4 regions of the Geodermatophilus sp. SMS 5-13 genome follow, and region 4 is predicted to be linked to each of the others. Evidence: riboswitches for the same ligand, from Rfam matches in the RefSeq annotation. Region 4 holds a riboswitch; each other region holds the start of a gene.
What was found. A riboswitch is a leader RNA that binds a small molecule or an ion and turns the genes downstream of it on or off. The one in region 4 is predicted to bind cyclic di-AMP.
Positions count from the first base shown of each region.

Region 1: it holds a riboswitch for cyclic di-AMP, as region 4 does, so the genes downstream of both, AB3388_RS01345 (LysM peptidoglycan-binding domain-containing protein) here and AB3388_RS17310 (aggregation-promoting factor C-terminal-like domain-containing protein) in region 4, are expected to answer to the same signal.
Region 2: it holds a riboswitch for cyclic di-AMP, as region 4 does, so the genes downstream of both, AB3388_RS15135 (VldE C-terminal domain-containing protein) here and AB3388_RS17310 (aggregation-promoting factor C-terminal-like domain-containing protein) in region 4, are expected to answer to the same signal.
Region 3: it holds a riboswitch for cyclic di-AMP, as region 4 does, so the genes downstream of both, AB3388_RS26305 (C40 family peptidase) here and AB3388_RS17310 (aggregation-promoting factor C-terminal-like domain-containing protein) in region 4, are expected to answer to the same signal.

Region 1 is NZ_CP165729.1:280,689-284,331, reverse strand. Features, by position in the region: gene AB3388_RS01355 (ABC transporter substrate-binding protein) at 1-153, shown strand, start outside; gene AB3388_RS01350 (vWA domain-containing protein) at 327-1,958, shown strand; cyclic di-AMP (ydaO/yuaA leader) riboswitch at 2,118-2,284, shown strand; gene AB3388_RS01345 (LysM peptidoglycan-binding domain-containing protein) at 2,291-3,448, shown strand.
Region 2 is NZ_CP165729.1:3,125,183-3,128,825, forward strand. Features, by position in the region: gene AB3388_RS15125 (IclR family transcriptional regulator) at 1-347, shown strand, start outside; gene AB3388_RS15130 (VOC family protein) at 421-795, shown strand; gene AB3388_RS15135 (VldE C-terminal domain-containing protein) at 799-1,665, opposite strand; cyclic di-AMP (ydaO/yuaA leader) riboswitch at 1,960-2,129, opposite strand; gene AB3388_RS15140 (bifunctional 3'-5' exonuclease/DNA polymerase) at 2,279-3,643, opposite strand, start outside.
Region 3 is NZ_CP165729.1:5,421,821-5,425,463, reverse strand. Features, by position in the region: gene AB3388_RS26310 (phytoene desaturase family protein) at 1-1,374, opposite strand, end outside; cyclic di-AMP (ydaO/yuaA leader) riboswitch at 1,617-1,766, shown strand; gene AB3388_RS26305 (C40 family peptidase) at 1,783-2,859, shown strand; gene AB3388_RS26300 (hypothetical protein) at 2,970-3,643, shown strand, end outside.
Region 4 is NZ_CP165729.1:3,580,679-3,584,321, reverse strand. Features, by position in the region: gene AB3388_RS17320 (MFS transporter) at 1-388, opposite strand, end outside; gene AB3388_RS17315 (class I SAM-dependent methyltransferase) at 583-1,224, shown strand; cyclic di-AMP (ydaO/yuaA leader) riboswitch at 1,395-1,547, shown strand; gene AB3388_RS17310 (aggregation-promoting factor C-terminal-like domain-containing protein) at 1,844-2,620, shown strand; gene AB3388_RS17305 (YkvA family protein) at 2,706-3,128, shown strand; gene AB3388_RS17300 (glycoside hydrolase family 13 protein) at 3,125-3,643, shown strand, end outside.

The sequences.
Region 1 (3,643 bases), 2.6 Mb from region 4:
GCCGGCATCAGCGGCATGAAGGTCGTCCAGCTCAACGGTCTGGTCGGCGAGGACAAGACCGGCGTCCTGGTCACCGACAACGGGGACGCCGAGATCGAGGAGTCCGACAGCGCGGAGTCCACGCCGCCGGACGGCGGCATCCCGCAGGCGTAACCCGCTTCCGCACCATCGACGGGCCGTCGGCTCCCCACCCGGGAGCCGGCGGCCCGTCCGCATGAGCGAGAGCGCATCCGCCCGGTGGGACGGCGCAGCCCTCCGGGAGCGGCCGACTACTCTCGGTCGGCGGCCTCAGGGCCCGCACGGAGTCCGCACGATCGAGAGCGAGCATGGGCCGTCACGCCGATCCCTCCGCCGCCCGCCGGTTCCACCCCCGCGCCGTCGTGGCCGTCGTCGCCGTCCTCGGGCTGCTGGCCGGCGGGATCGTGTGGTGGGCCGTGGCCTCCGGCGGGGACTGCCGGCAGCGCACCGTCCGGGTGACCGTCGCCCCCGAGCTCGGCGCGCTGGCCCGGGACGTGCTGCGCGGCCCGCAGGAGCTGGACGACGGCAGCTGCGCGGTGGCCGCGGTCGAGACCCAGGAGCCGCTGCAGACCGTCGCCGACCTCGGCGCGCTCGAGGCCTCGGCGCTGCCCCACGTGTGGGTGCCCGACTCCTCGCTGTGGCTGGCCCGCGCCCCGGAGGGCGCCGCCCTGGAGATGACCAGCACGCTGGCCCATTCGCCGGTCGTGCTCGCCACCAGCCGGGCCGCCGCCGACGCGCTGGGCTGGACCGACGCCCCGCCGACCTGGGCCGCCGCCCTGGCCGCGCAGCACCCCATCGCCGTCCCGGACCTGGCCGAGAGCGCCGAGGGGATCGCCGCGCTGGGCGCGGTGCGGGCCGGGCTCGGCGGCGGTACGGACGCCGACAACGCGATCGTCGAGGCGGTCCTCGCCGCGGCTCGCGGGCCGGCGGTCAGCGTCGCCGATGCCCTGGCCGCCGGCGGCGCGGGCGACGCCGACGCCCCGCTGGTGCCGGTGAGCGAGCAGGAGGTGTACGCCGCCACCGCGGCCGCCGGCGACTCGCAACTGGTCGCCGTGTACCCGAGCGACGGGTCCCCTCGGCTGGACTACCCGGTGCTCCGGGTCGCGTCGACCCCGGTCGAGAGCGCCGCCGCGGTGGACGCGATCGTGGGCCGGCTGACCTCCGCGGCGGCGTCCGAGCGGGCGCGCGGGGCCGGGTTCCGCGACCCGGAGGGCGCCGCACCGTCGCACGCCGCCGACGCCGGCCTGCCGGACGCGGCACCCGAGGCGATCGCGCTCGACCCGGCCGACGTCCGTGCGCTGCTGGCCCGGCTGGCGAGCCTGTCCGCACCGTCCCGGATCCTGGCCGTCTTCGACGTGTCGACGTCGATGGAGGCGCCGGTCGGCACCAGCACGCGCGCGACCCTCGCCAGCGACGCCGCCAGGAGCGCGCTGACCCTGATCCCGGACACCTCGGCGATCGGGCTCTGGAACTTCGCCCACCATCTCGACGGGGACCAGGACTTCGCCGAGGTCGTGCCGACCCGCCGGCTGGACATGCAGGTGGAGGGCCGGCCGCAGCGGGTCGCCCTCGACGAGCAACTGCGCCAGCTGCCCGACCGGCTGCGCTCCGGCGGCACCGGGTTGTACGACACCACGCTGGCGGCGGTCCGGGCGGCGCAGGCCGACTACAGCCCGGACGCGGTCAACAGCGTGCTGATCGTCACCGACGGCGCGGACGACGACGACCAGAGCGTCGGCCTGCCGGAGCTGCTGGACACGCTGCGCGCCGAGGCCGACCCCGACCGGCCGGTGAAGGTGATCGGGGTGGCCCTGGGCCCGGACGCCGACCTCGACGTGCTGCGGCAGATCGCCGAGGCCACCGGCGGCGCGGCCTACTCCGCCGAGGACCCGGCCGACCTGCAGGACGTGCTCTTCGACGCGATCCGCCAGCGGCAGTGAGCTGATCCGCATTTCGGCGGACGGCGTCGTCGTCACCTGGCGTTTTCCCGCCGGCGGCACCGGATGTGGCGGGCGTCACGGCGACAATGCACATAACAGGCCGTAGCGTTTTGGCTGCGCTCAGCTAAACAAGAGCGTGGAGCCGGTCCGCCAAACCCTGCCCACCGGCTGCCATCCCGAACAGTTCAGGGCAGGGGTGGGGGACCCACGTTTCCACGGCGCGCCAGGCCTCGGGCCGCGCGCCTCGGGGTGAAGCCGCGCACCGCGGCCGGGCACCGATCGCCCGAACCCGACAGCTCACCTCGCCGGCGTCATCGGAGATCACTCACACCATGCCCAAGCACCGCGCGCCCCGTTACGTCCGCACCAAGAAGGTCATCTCCCGCGCCCCCGTCGCCGCCGGCGCCACCGTCGTCGGCATCGGCGTCCTGAGCTCCCCGGCCCAGGCCGCCACCAGCCACGACTGGACCGGCGTCGCCGAGTGCGAGTCGGGCGGCAACTGGAGCATCAACACCGGCAACGGCTACTTCGGCGGGCTGCAGTTCAGCCAGTCGACCTGGGCCGGCTTCGGTGGCACCGACCTCGCCCCCCGCGCCGACCTGGCGACCCCCGCCCAGCAGATCCAGATCGCCGAGGAGGTGCTCGCCGGGCAGGGCATCGGCGCGTGGCCGACCTGCGGCAAGCGCCTGACCGACGGCACCACCGCGGCCGCCGCCGAGGCGGCCCCGGCTCCGGCTCCGGCTCCGGCCGCGCCCCCCGCTCCGGCCGCCGACACTGCCGCCGCCGAGAAGGACACCGCCGCCGCCCCGGCCGGCGACTACACGGTGAAGCGTGGCGACACGGTCGCGAAGATCGCCGCCGCGCACAGCGAGCCGTGGCGCGAGCTCTACCAGCTCAACGCCCACGTCATCGGCGGCAACCCGAACCTGATCTTCCCGGGTCAGGTGCTGCTGACCTCCGGCTCGGCGCAGGCCGCTCCCGAGGCCGCGGCGCCGGTCGTCACCGCGCCGGCCGCGGCGCCCGTGGAGGCGGCGCCCGCTGCCGCTCCGGCCGCGCCCGCGCCAGAGGCCGCGCCCGCGCCGGAGGCCGCGCCCGCGCCGGAGGCCGCTCCTGCGCCGGCCAGCAGCACCGCGAAGATCACCAACACCGCTGGTGCCATCAAGCCGCGGGCCCAGGCGGCCGCCGACGCAGTCGTCTCCAACGTGCCCGGCGCCGACGCCATCACCCTCGGCGGCACCCGGGCCAGCGCGCGCGACCCGCACGGCCACCCGTCGGGCCTGGCGATCGACTACATGGTCCTGGGTGACCGCGCCCTCGGCGACGCGATCGTCACCTACCAGGTCGCCCACTGGGACGAGCTCGGCGTCGAGTACATCATCTGGCAGCAGCGGATCCTCACCTCGCCGAACGGCTCCTGGAAGCAGATGGCCGACCGCGGCAGCCCCACCCAGAACCACATGGACCACGTGCACACGAACTACGGCGCGTGAGCCGCGCGGAAGGCCGTACCGGTCTTCCGCCGACCCCGGACCGCCCCGCCCGCATTCCGCGGACGGGGCGGTTCGTCGTTTCCGGGGGGGGTCACGCGGGCGGCGCGCAGTCCTCGTCCCCGGCAAGCCGGGCGCCAGGCGGTCGGCCACCCCGCCGAGCTGCGACGTGCCCGGGAGCGGTGGCCACGACCTTCT
Region 2 (3,643 bases), 460 kb from region 4:
TGACCGTCACCAGCGTGGAGCCGCAGGACACCGCGGCGCACGTCGTCTACCGGCCGGGCACCCGGCACCCGGTGGGCCGCGGCGCCCCCGGTCTCGCGCTGCTCATGCCCGAGCCGCCGTCCCCGGACGACCGCGAGGAGCTGCGCGAGGCGCGGCGGGTCGGCTGGGCGGCCTCCCACGGCGAGGTGATCGCCGGGCTGCGCTCCGTCGCCGCCCCGGTGCTGGGCCCCGACGGCGGGGCCCGCGCCGCGCTCGCGGTCGTCTACGTGGACGACAGCGCTGACGTCACGAAGGTCGGGTCCGCGGTGGCCGAGGCGGCGGCGAAGGCGGCCGTCGCCGTCCGCTGAGCAGACCGCTCCCGCAGCGGGCTCCGACGTGCTTGGCTGCTCGCCGTCGCACGGCCGTCGGAGGGAGCCGCAGATGCCCGTCCAGCTCAACCACACCATCGTCGCCGCCCGCGACCGGCACGCGTCGGCCGCCTTCCTCGCCGACCTGCTCGGCCGCAAGCCGCCGACCGACTTCGGCCCGTTCGCGGTCGTCGAGCTCGACAACGGCGTCTCGCTCGACTTCCAGGACGACGAGGTCGCCCAGCCGCGGCACTACGCCTTCCTCGTCTCCGAGGAGGAGTTCGACGAGATCTTCGGCCGCATCCGGGCGCGCGGCCTGGACTACTGGGCCGACCCGTTCGAGCGGCACCCGGGCGAGATCAACACCAACGACGGCGGCCGGGGCGTGTACTGGAAGGACCCGAACGACCACATGCTGGAGATCATCACCGTGCCGTACGGGGGCTGATCCTCAGCGGTAGTTCACGTGGACGTGGTCCATGTGGTTCGCCGTCGCGCTGCCCCGGTCCGACATGCCCTGCCAGGAGCCGCCCGGCGACTGGAGGATCCGCTGCCGGTAGATGATGTACTCCACGCCCAGCTCGTCCCAGTGGTCGATGTGGTACTGGACGATCGCGTTCCCGAGGCCGGTGTCGGACAGCACCATGTAGTCCAGCGCCAGCCCCGACGGGTGCCCGCCCGGGTCGGTCGCGCTGGGGCGGGTGCCGCCGAGGGTGATGCCGCCCGCGCCGGGCACGTTGGAGACCACCGCGTTCGCCGCGGCCTGCACCTGCGGCTTGATGCTGCCCGCGGTGTTCGTGATGTGCGCGGTCGCGGTGACCGCGGTGCCGGCGACCTCGCGGGCCGGCTCCGCGGCGGCAGGGGCAGCCGCGGTATGCGCGGCGGCGGCCTTCGCCTCGGCCTCCGCCTTGGCCTTCGCCTCGGCCTCCGCCTTGGCCTCCGCCTTGGCCTCCGCCTCCGCCTCGGCCTTCTGCCGGTCGAGCTCGGCCTGGTCGGCGGCGGCCTGCGCCTGCTGCGCCGCGGTCTGCTCGGCCTCGCGCGTGCTGCGGCTGGCGGCGAGGTCCGCCAGCGGCTGCAGGTCCTCGGTGGGGGCGGCGACCGTGCCCGACTGGGCGGTCAGGCCGAGCTCCTGGGCGACGCTGACCGACTCCGGGGTCCCGGCCTCGGCCTGGGCCGCCGGGTCCGCGCCGAACAGCACGTTGACCATGAGCGCGCCGGCGGTCGCGACGCCCAGGTACAGGCCCGGGCGGCGGGCGGCGGCGGGCGGGATGAGGCGCGCGCGGCGGGCCCGGCCGGAGGTGGTGGTGCGGGGGTCCATGGGGGACGTGCTCCGTGAGGTGTGGGCGCAGCGGCGCGCGGGCGGCGCGCTGCGAGGGGATGCGGACAGCGGGTCGGCGGCGCGTCCGGGACGCGGCAGGCCGGCGCGGGCCACCGGGGAAGCGGCTGGTCAGCCGGTCGAGCGGGGGTGCTCGGGGTGGTGGGCGCGCGCGGGAGGCGTCAGGGCCGGCCGCCGGCGGTCAGCTCCGCGGGCGCATCCGGCGGTAGCGGGCCGTACCGGGTCGTGCAGCAGCAGATGCAGCAGAAATAGCGCGCGTCATCGGAGCGGCTCTCCGTTTCTTCCGTGAGCCGCCTACCGAGTTAGCTGACGGGTTCGGGCGGGAAGCAGCCCTACCCGCTCCGGACGCAGGCGTCCGTGAGCGGGATTCACCCCAGTACTGCGGTGGGTCCCCGGCTCGCCCGTTGCTCGTTGCCGAACAGTGGGCGACTCGGCGGCGTCCGCTCGGACTCCCCGGGTGGGGACGTGATGACCGGGCGGGCATATTCACCGTAGAGCCGTTATGCAGTCGTGACAATCGGCGGCCGTCGATTCGTCGAGTGATGCACGTCGCGGCGCCCCGCCTTGACGGCGGAGGGGTGCTAGGGGTCGCGGCTCAGCCGGCGTCGGCCCAGGAGGCGACGACGGCGACGTCGAGCGGGAAGTCGACCGGGAAGTCGCCGAACAGCAGCCGGCCGGCCGTCGCCGCCGCGCCGTGCACCGCGTCGAGCACGTCCGGCGCCAGGTCCTCGGGCGTGTGGACGACGACCTCGTCGTGCAGGAAGAACACCAGGTGCGGCCGCTCCTCGACCGGGCCGGTGCCGCCGAGCCGCCACAGCCGGTTGCGCAGGTCGGCCAGCCAGCACAGCGCCCACTCCGCCGCCGTCCCCTGGACGACGAAATTGCGGGTGAACCGCCCCCAGGCGCGGCGGGAGCGGTCCCGCTCCTCCCGTGAGCCGCCGTCGTCGGGCGGCTCACCGAGCTCGACGGCGCGCTCGGCCCACGCGCCGGTGGGCACCGGCGATCCGCGGCCGAGCAGGGTGTGCACGACCGCGCCGCGCTCCCCCGCCCGGGCGGCGTCCTCGACCAGCCCGATCGCCCGCGGGTAGCGGCGGGTCAGCCGCGGCATCATCCGGCCGCTCTCGCCCCGGGTGCCGCCGTACATGGCCCCCAGCACGCCGACCTTGGCCTCCGCCCGGGTGGCGACGGCGCCGGCGGCGACCATGCCCTCGTACAGGTCGGTGGAGCGGGCCGCCTCGGCCAGCGCCGTGTCCGCGCTCATGCCGGCGAGCACCCGCGGCTCGAGCTGGGCGACGTCCGCGACGACGAACCGCCAGCCGGCGTCGGCGATCGCCGCCGGGCGGACCTGGACCGGCACCGACAGCGCTCCCCCGCCGTTGGACGCCCACCGCCCGGTCACCACGCCGCCGGGCACGAACGACGAGCGGAACCGGCCGTCGCGCACCCAGGCGTCCAGCCAGCTCCAGCCGTTGGCCGCCAGCAGCCGCGCCAGCTTCTTGTACTCCAGCAGCGCCGGGACGGCGGGGTGGTCGAGCTGCTCGAGCGTCCACGAGCGGGTGTCGCGCACCGGCAGCCCCGCGGTCTGCAGGGCGCGCAGCAGCTCGCCGGGCGAGTCGGGGTTCAGCTCGGGCGCCCGCAGGGCGGCGCGCACCTGCGCCGCCAGGCCCTCCAGCACCGGGGGCCGCGCACCGGCCGGCGGCCGGGCGCCGAGCAGGTCGGTGAGCAGCCGCTCGTGCACGTCGGCCCGCCACGGCAGGCCGGCGTGCGTCATCTCGGCGGCGACCAGGGCGCCGGAGGACTCCGCCGCGAGCAGCAGCCCGAGGCGTCCCCGCTCCCCCGACGCGGCCAGCGCGGCCTGCTGGCGGTCGAGCTCGCCGAGCGGGTCGAGCCGGTCGGCCGGGTCCTCGAGCGGGAAGAGCCCGGGCTCCTCGGCGGACACCGGCGCCAGCGCGTCCCAGCC
Region 3 (3,643 bases), 1.8 Mb from region 4:
GCCCGGCATGGCCAGGGCGGCCTCCACGTCGAGCGGTGAGGCGGCCTGCAGGCAGGGCTGCCCGTGCGCGTCGCGCGCCAGGCAGTCCAGCAGCGGCTCCTCCAGGTGCGCGTCCAGCTGGGCGACCACCCGCCGGACGGCCTCGCCGCGGGTGGTCTCGTTGTCCGCCGCGTAGAGCTCCGCCGGGGTGTGCAGGCCGAACAGCGTCAGGGTGTGCAGGCCCGCGGCGCGCGCTTCCGGCCCGAGGATCGTCGGATCGGTCAGCGAGTGGCAGTACACCTCGAACGGGATCGTCTCGGGCAGCTGCCCGGCGGCGGCCCGGGCGTAGGCCGCGTCGAGCTGGCCGGCGGCCTCGTCCACGTGGAAGGTGCCGGCGAAGGCGGTCGCCGGGTCCGTGCCCGAGCGCAGCCGCGGCAGCCGGGCCAGGACCATGTTCACCTTCAGCTGCGAGCCGCTCGGCCGCGCTCCGGCATCGGTCCCGGTCAGCTCGGCGAGCACGGTCGGCGCCGCTCCGACGACGACGTGCCCGGCCTCGGCCGCGGCGTCGCCGTCCTCGCTCGTCCAGTGCACGGTGACGCCGTCCCGGCCGGGCTCCAGCGCCGTGACCGTCGCCCGGGTGACCAGCTCGGTCCCCGCAGCCCGGGCCGCCGCGGCCAGCGCCCCGGTGACCGCGCCCATGCCGCCGACCGGCACCCGCCAGCGCCCGGTCCCGTTGCCGATCAGGTGGTAGAGGAAGCAGCGGCCGGCGGCGCTGCCCGCGTCGTGCACGTCGGCGAAGGTGCCGATCAGCCCGTCGGTGAGCGCCACCCCGCGGACGACGTCGTCGGCGAGGTGGTCGGCGACGACCTCGGCGAGCGGGCGCTCGCGCAGGTCGTGCCAGAGCCCGGGGTCGCGCAGCCGGCCGGCGAGCTCGCCGGGCGCGAGCAGGGGCTCGGTGAGGGTGGGCGCCAGGTCCTCCGCGAGCGTCGCCAGCCGGCCGTAGAACCGCTGCCAGCCGGCCAGCTCGGCATCGGAGCCGGTGAGCGCCCGGAACGAGGCGGCCGTGGCCGGGCCCTCCTCCCGTTCGACCAGCAGGCCGACCGACCGGCCGCCCCGGGCCACCGCGGTGTAGGAGGCGACCGCCCGGTCGAGGAGCGTCAGCTCCAGGCCGAGGTCCGCCACGATGCGGTCGGGCAGCAGGCTGACCAGGTAGGAGTAGGCCGACAGGCGGACGTCGACGCCGTCGAACAGCTGCCGGCTGACGGCGGCCCCGCCCACCTCCGGCCGGCGCTCCAGCACCAGCACCGACCGGCCGGCCTGGGCCAGGTAGGCGGCGGCGGTCAGGCCGTTGTGTCCACCTCCGACAACGACGACGTCGTAGCGCGCATGCGGCATCTGCGCACCGTAACCGCCGCCCGGATGCCGTTTGCCCAGGTCGCCATGTTCACGTTCACATGACACGCCGCGGAGCTCGGGCTCGGGCTCGTCACGCAGCGTGCGCTGTGAAGCGCAAACGGTTGTGAAGAGGTGCACAAATTACATCCAGGTGATTGTCATGAGGCGGTCATCCGCTTACCGTCTGTATGTCCGTCGGGGCGTTGAGTCACTACTCAGTGACACCCGCCGGGCGCCGCCGAACCGGTGGACCGCGCGAGACGCGGACGCCGGACCGGGGACCCACCGCAGCACCGGGGTGAAGCAGGTCCGGCCCTCCAGGCCGGCCCGCCGGGCGCCTTCTGAGCCCGAACCCGTCAGCTAACTCGGTAGGCGGCTGATTCGGAAGAAATGGAGAGCCGCCAGGCCATGGCGACCCCTCGGACGTCCTTCCCGCGCCCGAACCTCCTGCAGCGCCCGCGGATCACCGCGCGCCGTGCGGTCCTCACTCTCGCCGGCGCCATCGGCGTCGCGTTCGTCCCGGTGCCGGCCTCGGCCGCGCCCGCCCCCGCCACCGCGCAGGAGGCCGCCGCGCTCATGGCGGCCCGGGCCCACGACCTCGAGGTCGTGACCGAGAAGTTCAACGAGGCGCGCGATGCGCTCACCGCCCAGCAGGACGCCGTCCGCGCCGCCGAGGCCACCCAGGCCCAGGCGCAAGCCGAGCTCGCCACCGCGCAGGCGCAGGTCCGCGGCATCGCCCGCAGCGCCTTCACCGGCGAGGGGCTCAACGGCTTCGCCGCGCTGATGACCAGCGACGGGGCCGACGACTTCGTTGCGCGCATGTCGACGCTGGACATGGTCGCCGCGCACCAGAACGAGATCCTCGGCCAGGCCGCCGAGGCCAGCCAGGTGGCCGCCCAGGCGCAGGCCACGGCCGCCAAGGCCGCCACCGAGGCCCAGGCCACCTTCGACGCGGTCGCCGCCCAGCAGGCCGATCTGCAGAAGCAGGTCGACGAGTACCAGGCCGACTTCAGCCGGCTCACCGCCGAGGAGCGGCAGGCGACCACCGAGCTGGCCGGCCACGGCGGGGAGCGCGCCAGCCGGGCCGAGCGGGCCGAGCCGCTGCCCTCGGGGCCGATCGTGGCGAGCAGCACGGCCGCGCAGACCGCCGTCGACACGGCGATGGCCCAGCGTGGCAAGCCCTACGTGTGGGCGGCCGCCGGCCCCGGCTCGTTCGACTGCTCCGGCCTGGTCCTGTTCGCCTACAAGGCCGCCGGCGTGAGCGTCCCGCACTCCAGCCTCCAGCAGTCCCGGATGGGCCAGGCCGTCTCCCGCGGCGAGCTCCAGCCGGGCGACCTGATCTTCTTCTACAGCCCGGTCAGCCATGTCGGCATCTACATCGGCAACGGCCAGATGGTGCACGCCCCGACGTCCGGCGACGTGGTCAAGGTGGCCTCGATCGACGCCGTCGGCAAGATCACCGCGATGCGGCGCATCGCCGGCTGACCCACCCGCACGCTCGCAGAGCCCCCGGCCGCCTCCCCCGCGGCCGGGGGCTCTGTCGTGTTCCGGCGCCCGGAAGGCGGCCACGCGGACGCCCGGGGGAGGACGATCCGGTGCCGGCGGCTCGGTCGGAGGTCCGGGAGGGCACGGTGGGGCAGCGGGCAGCGGAGGACGGCGACGGCGTCCCGCCGGCGGCCGGCGAGGCCGATCCGCGCATCCCCAAGCTGGACCGCGTCGCCACGACCCTGATCGGCGCCGTCGCCGCCGTCGGCGGGCTGCTCGCCGTGTTCGGGGTGAACAGCGACCGCATCGACCTGCTCCTCGACGACTCGGACGCGCGCAAACTGCTGGTCGCCGCCGGCGTCTCCGCCGTGGTGGCGGTCTGCCTCAGCCTGCTGGCGCTCATGGTCCGCGGGGCCCGCATGGAGGTGGCTGCGCTGGCCGGCGGGTCCGCCGCCTATGTCGCGGGCCTGCTGTTCGCCATCTTCGCGGCGGCCGGCGCGGCCGACTTCTCCGGGCATCCGTCGATCACGGAGGTCGCCGTGCAGCCCGGCCCTCCGGCGACCCTGTCCCTGACCGTCCGCGCCGGGAGCATGGACGAGAACCAGTCCGTCGCGGTCCGCATCGTCGACGCGCCGACCGCGGCGGTCGTCTACTCGGCGACGATGCGGCCGGACAACACCGGCCGGATCGAGCAGCAGGTCGCGTTCCCCGTGCCGGACGGCGCGCGCGAGCTCGTCCTCGAGTCCTGGCGGCTGGACCAGGCGAGGCTGCCGCCCGACTGCGC
Region 4 (3,643 bases):
CGGTCTTGTTCGGCGCGTGCGGCAGTCCGAACAGGATGATCAGGCCGGTGACCAGCAGGCCCCCGACCACCAGGTTGGCGCGGCCCCAGCGGTCGGCCAGCCCGGCGAACAGCGAGGCGAAGGCGCCGACCGCGTTGCCGATGACCGAGACGAACACGAAGAACGTGAACGACATCCCGAAGTCGGCGATGATCTGCGTCGCGACCGCGCCGCCGATGTAGAGCTCGTAGTACAGGACCACCGTCGCGAGCACGGTGATGCCCAGGTAGAGGGCCCGCGGGCCGGTCTCCGGGTAGTGCGGGAGCTTGCGGTCCCAGAGCCGGCTCAGCCCGCCCCGCGGCGGCGCGGGGTCGTCGGCGTTGCGTGGCGGGACGGTCGTGGTCGTCACGGTGTTCCCTTCCCCGGCGACGGTGCCGGGCCCCGAGTGGGAGCACGCCGGGCCGGAGGCCGGCGGTGTGGTGCAGACCACACAGCGGCGCAGGTTATCGACGCGCTGTCAGCACAGTCAACGATCTGTCGAGTCACCCGACGGGTTGTTTCACTGACGCAGCGTCGCGCCGGGACGTCGGCGAGACTGGCCGGGTGCCGACCGCCGTCCCCGCCGCCTTCGTGAGGGCGCACACCCGCCCCGCCACGCCCTCGCTCGTCCCCGAGGTGACGCTGCACGTCGCCGACGACGTCGTGGCGCTCTGGGACGCGATGGAGACCGAGCACGGCCGGCCGGCCGAGCAGCCGCCGTTCTGGGCCGCCGCCTGGCCGGGCGGGCAGGTGCTGGCCCGCTACGTGCTGGACGCGCCGGGGGTCGTCGCCGGGCGCCGCGTGCTCGACCTCGGCTCCGGCAGCGGGCTCGTGGCGATCGCCGCCGTCGCGGCCGGTGCGCGGGAGGTGGTGGCCAGCGAGATCGACCCCTACGGGACGACGGCGATCGCGGTGAACGCCGAGACCAACGGCGCCCGCGGTATCCGCGTGGTGGGCGACGTGCTCGAGGGCCCGCCCCTCGACGTGGACGTCGTCCTCGCGGGGGACGTCTGCTACGACCGTGAGATGACCGAGCGGGTGATGCCCTTCCTCGACGCGTCGCGCGCGGCCGGGGCCGAGGTCTTCATCGGCGACCCGGGCCGGATGTACCTGCCGGTCGAGCGGCTGACCGCCGTCGCGGCCTTCGACGTGCCGGAGACCGAGGGGCCGGGGATCCGCCGGTCGACCGTGTGGCGGCTCGCCTGAGGGGACGGCGCGGTTCCGTTTCGTTCGCTGCTACGCATTCCCGCCGTCGAGAAGTTTCTCCCGCGACACTCATCACCCCACAAATCGTCGGCCGCGGATTGTCACGACTGCATAACGACCTCTACGGTGGAGAGGTCCGGTTCGGCGTCACGTCCCCACCCGGGGAGTCCGAGCGGACGCCGCCGAGTCGCCTTCACGGGCGAGCCGGGGACCCACCGAAGTACTGGGGTGAATCCCGCCGACCGGGCACGTGCCCGTCGCGGGTAGGGCTGCTTCCCGCCCGAATCCGTCAGCTAACTCGGTAGGCGGCTGACGGAAGAAACGGAGAGCCGCCTGATGGCGCGCCCGATCCCCTCCGCACGTTCCCGCAGCGCCCGGCACCGTCGCCTCCGGATGCGCCCGCGCATCTAGACGTTCGCGGCCGTCCGCCCGGACGCCGCCCGCAGGCCCACCGCTCCCGAGCACTCCGCTCGACCGGCTGAACCAGCCGCCTCCCGGTGCGCCCGCGCAGGTCCGGCTCCCCGGCGAACCGCCGTGACCGCTGCCCGCTCATCCGCCGCAGCCCCGCAGCCCGCGACGGGCTCTGCTGCGCCCATACCCCCTCGGAGCACCGCCACTCATGAACCTCCGCAGCACGATCTCCGGCCGCAGCACCGCCCGCCGCCGTCCGCCGTCCTTCACCCGCCGTCCCGCCCTGTACCTCGGCGTCGCCGCCGCGGGTGCGGTCATGGTCAACGTCCTGTTCGGCGCCGACCCGGCGGCCCAGGCCGAGGCCGGGACGGCGGACTCGGTCAGCGTCGCCCAGGAGCTCGGCCTGACCGCCCAGTCCGGCGCTGTCGCCCCCACCGAGAACCTGCAGCCGCTGGAGGACCTCGCCGCCAGCCGCAGCACCCGCGAGGCCGACCAGACCGCGGCGCAGCAGGCCCAGGCCGCCGCCGACCAGGCCGAGCTCGACCGGCAGAAGGCGGAGGCCGAGGCGAAGGCCAAGGCCGAGGCCGAGGCGAAGGCCAAGGCGGAGGCCGAGGCGAAGGCCAAGGCGGACGCCGAGGCCAAGGCCCGCGAGGAGGCCGCGGCGGCCGCGGCGCCGGCGTCGTCCGGGTCCGGGTCCGGGTCCTACCAGGACTACGCGCTGTCCAAGCTCGGCGGCAACAGCTCCGAGTTCTCCTGCCTCGAGAACCTGTGGGGCAAGGAGAGCGGCTGGAACCCGAACGCGCAGAACCGGTCGAGCACCGCGTACGGGATCCCGCAGTTCCTCAACTCGACGTGGGCGAGCACCGGCATCGCCAAGACCTCGGACCCGTACCGCCAGATCGACGCGGGTCTGATCTACATCGACAACCGCTACGGCTCGCCGTGCGGCGCGTGGTCGCACTCGAAGTCCACCGGCTGGTACTGAGCCGACAGCTCTCGCCTGACCTGACCTGACCGAGGGGTCGCCCGTCGCGGGCGGCCCCTCGGCCGCGTTCTGGGACCATGGATCCGTGCGCGGCTGGCTGACGGGACTCGGGATCGCCGTGGCGGTCATGGTCATCAGTTGGGCGGTGCTCATCCTGCTGGCCCGCCGGCTGCCGGAGGGCACCGCCAAGGAGCTGGCCCGGTTCCTGCCCGCCTGCGTCACCACGGCGCGGCGGCTGCGTGCGAACCCGGCCGTGCCGCGGCGGGCCAAGCTGGCGGTCGGCTTCGCCGGCCTGTGGGTGCTCTCGCCGATCGACCTCATCCCCGAGTTCCTGCCGGTCATCGGCCCGCTGGACGACGTCGTCGTCGTCGCCCTGGCGCTGCGCTACGCGGCCCGGCAGGTGCCGCGCGAGGTCCTGCTCGAGGCCTGGCCCGGCGACCGGCGCATCATCGAGCGCCTGCTGGGCACCCCGCGGACGAAGGACGCCCCGACCGACCGAGAGCGGTGACCGTGCCCGACGCCCCGTGGTGGACCAGCGCCGTCGTCTACCAGATCTACCCGCGCTCCTTCCAGGACTCCGACGGCGACGGGATCGGCGACCTCGGCGGAGTGCTGCAGCGGCTGGACCACCTCGCCGACCTCGGCGTCGACGTCCTGTGGCTCTCGCCGGTGTACCCCTCGCCGCAGGCCGACAACGGCTACGACATCTCCGACTACCAGGACGTCGACCCGCTGTTCGGCAGCCTGCCCCAGCTCGACGAGCTGATCGCCGCCCTGCACGCCCGCGGGATCAAGCTGGTCATGGACCTGGTGGTCAACCACACCAGCGACGAGCACCCGTGGTTCGTGGAGTCCCGGTCGGGGCCGGACTCGGCCAAGCGCGACTGGTACTGGTGGCGGCCGCCGCGGGCCGGGCTGGCCGCCGGCGCCCCGGGCGCCGAGCCGACCAACTGGGCGTCGTTCTTCTCCGGGTCGGTCTGGGAGCTCGACGAGGCCAGCGGTGAGTACTACCTGCACCTGTTC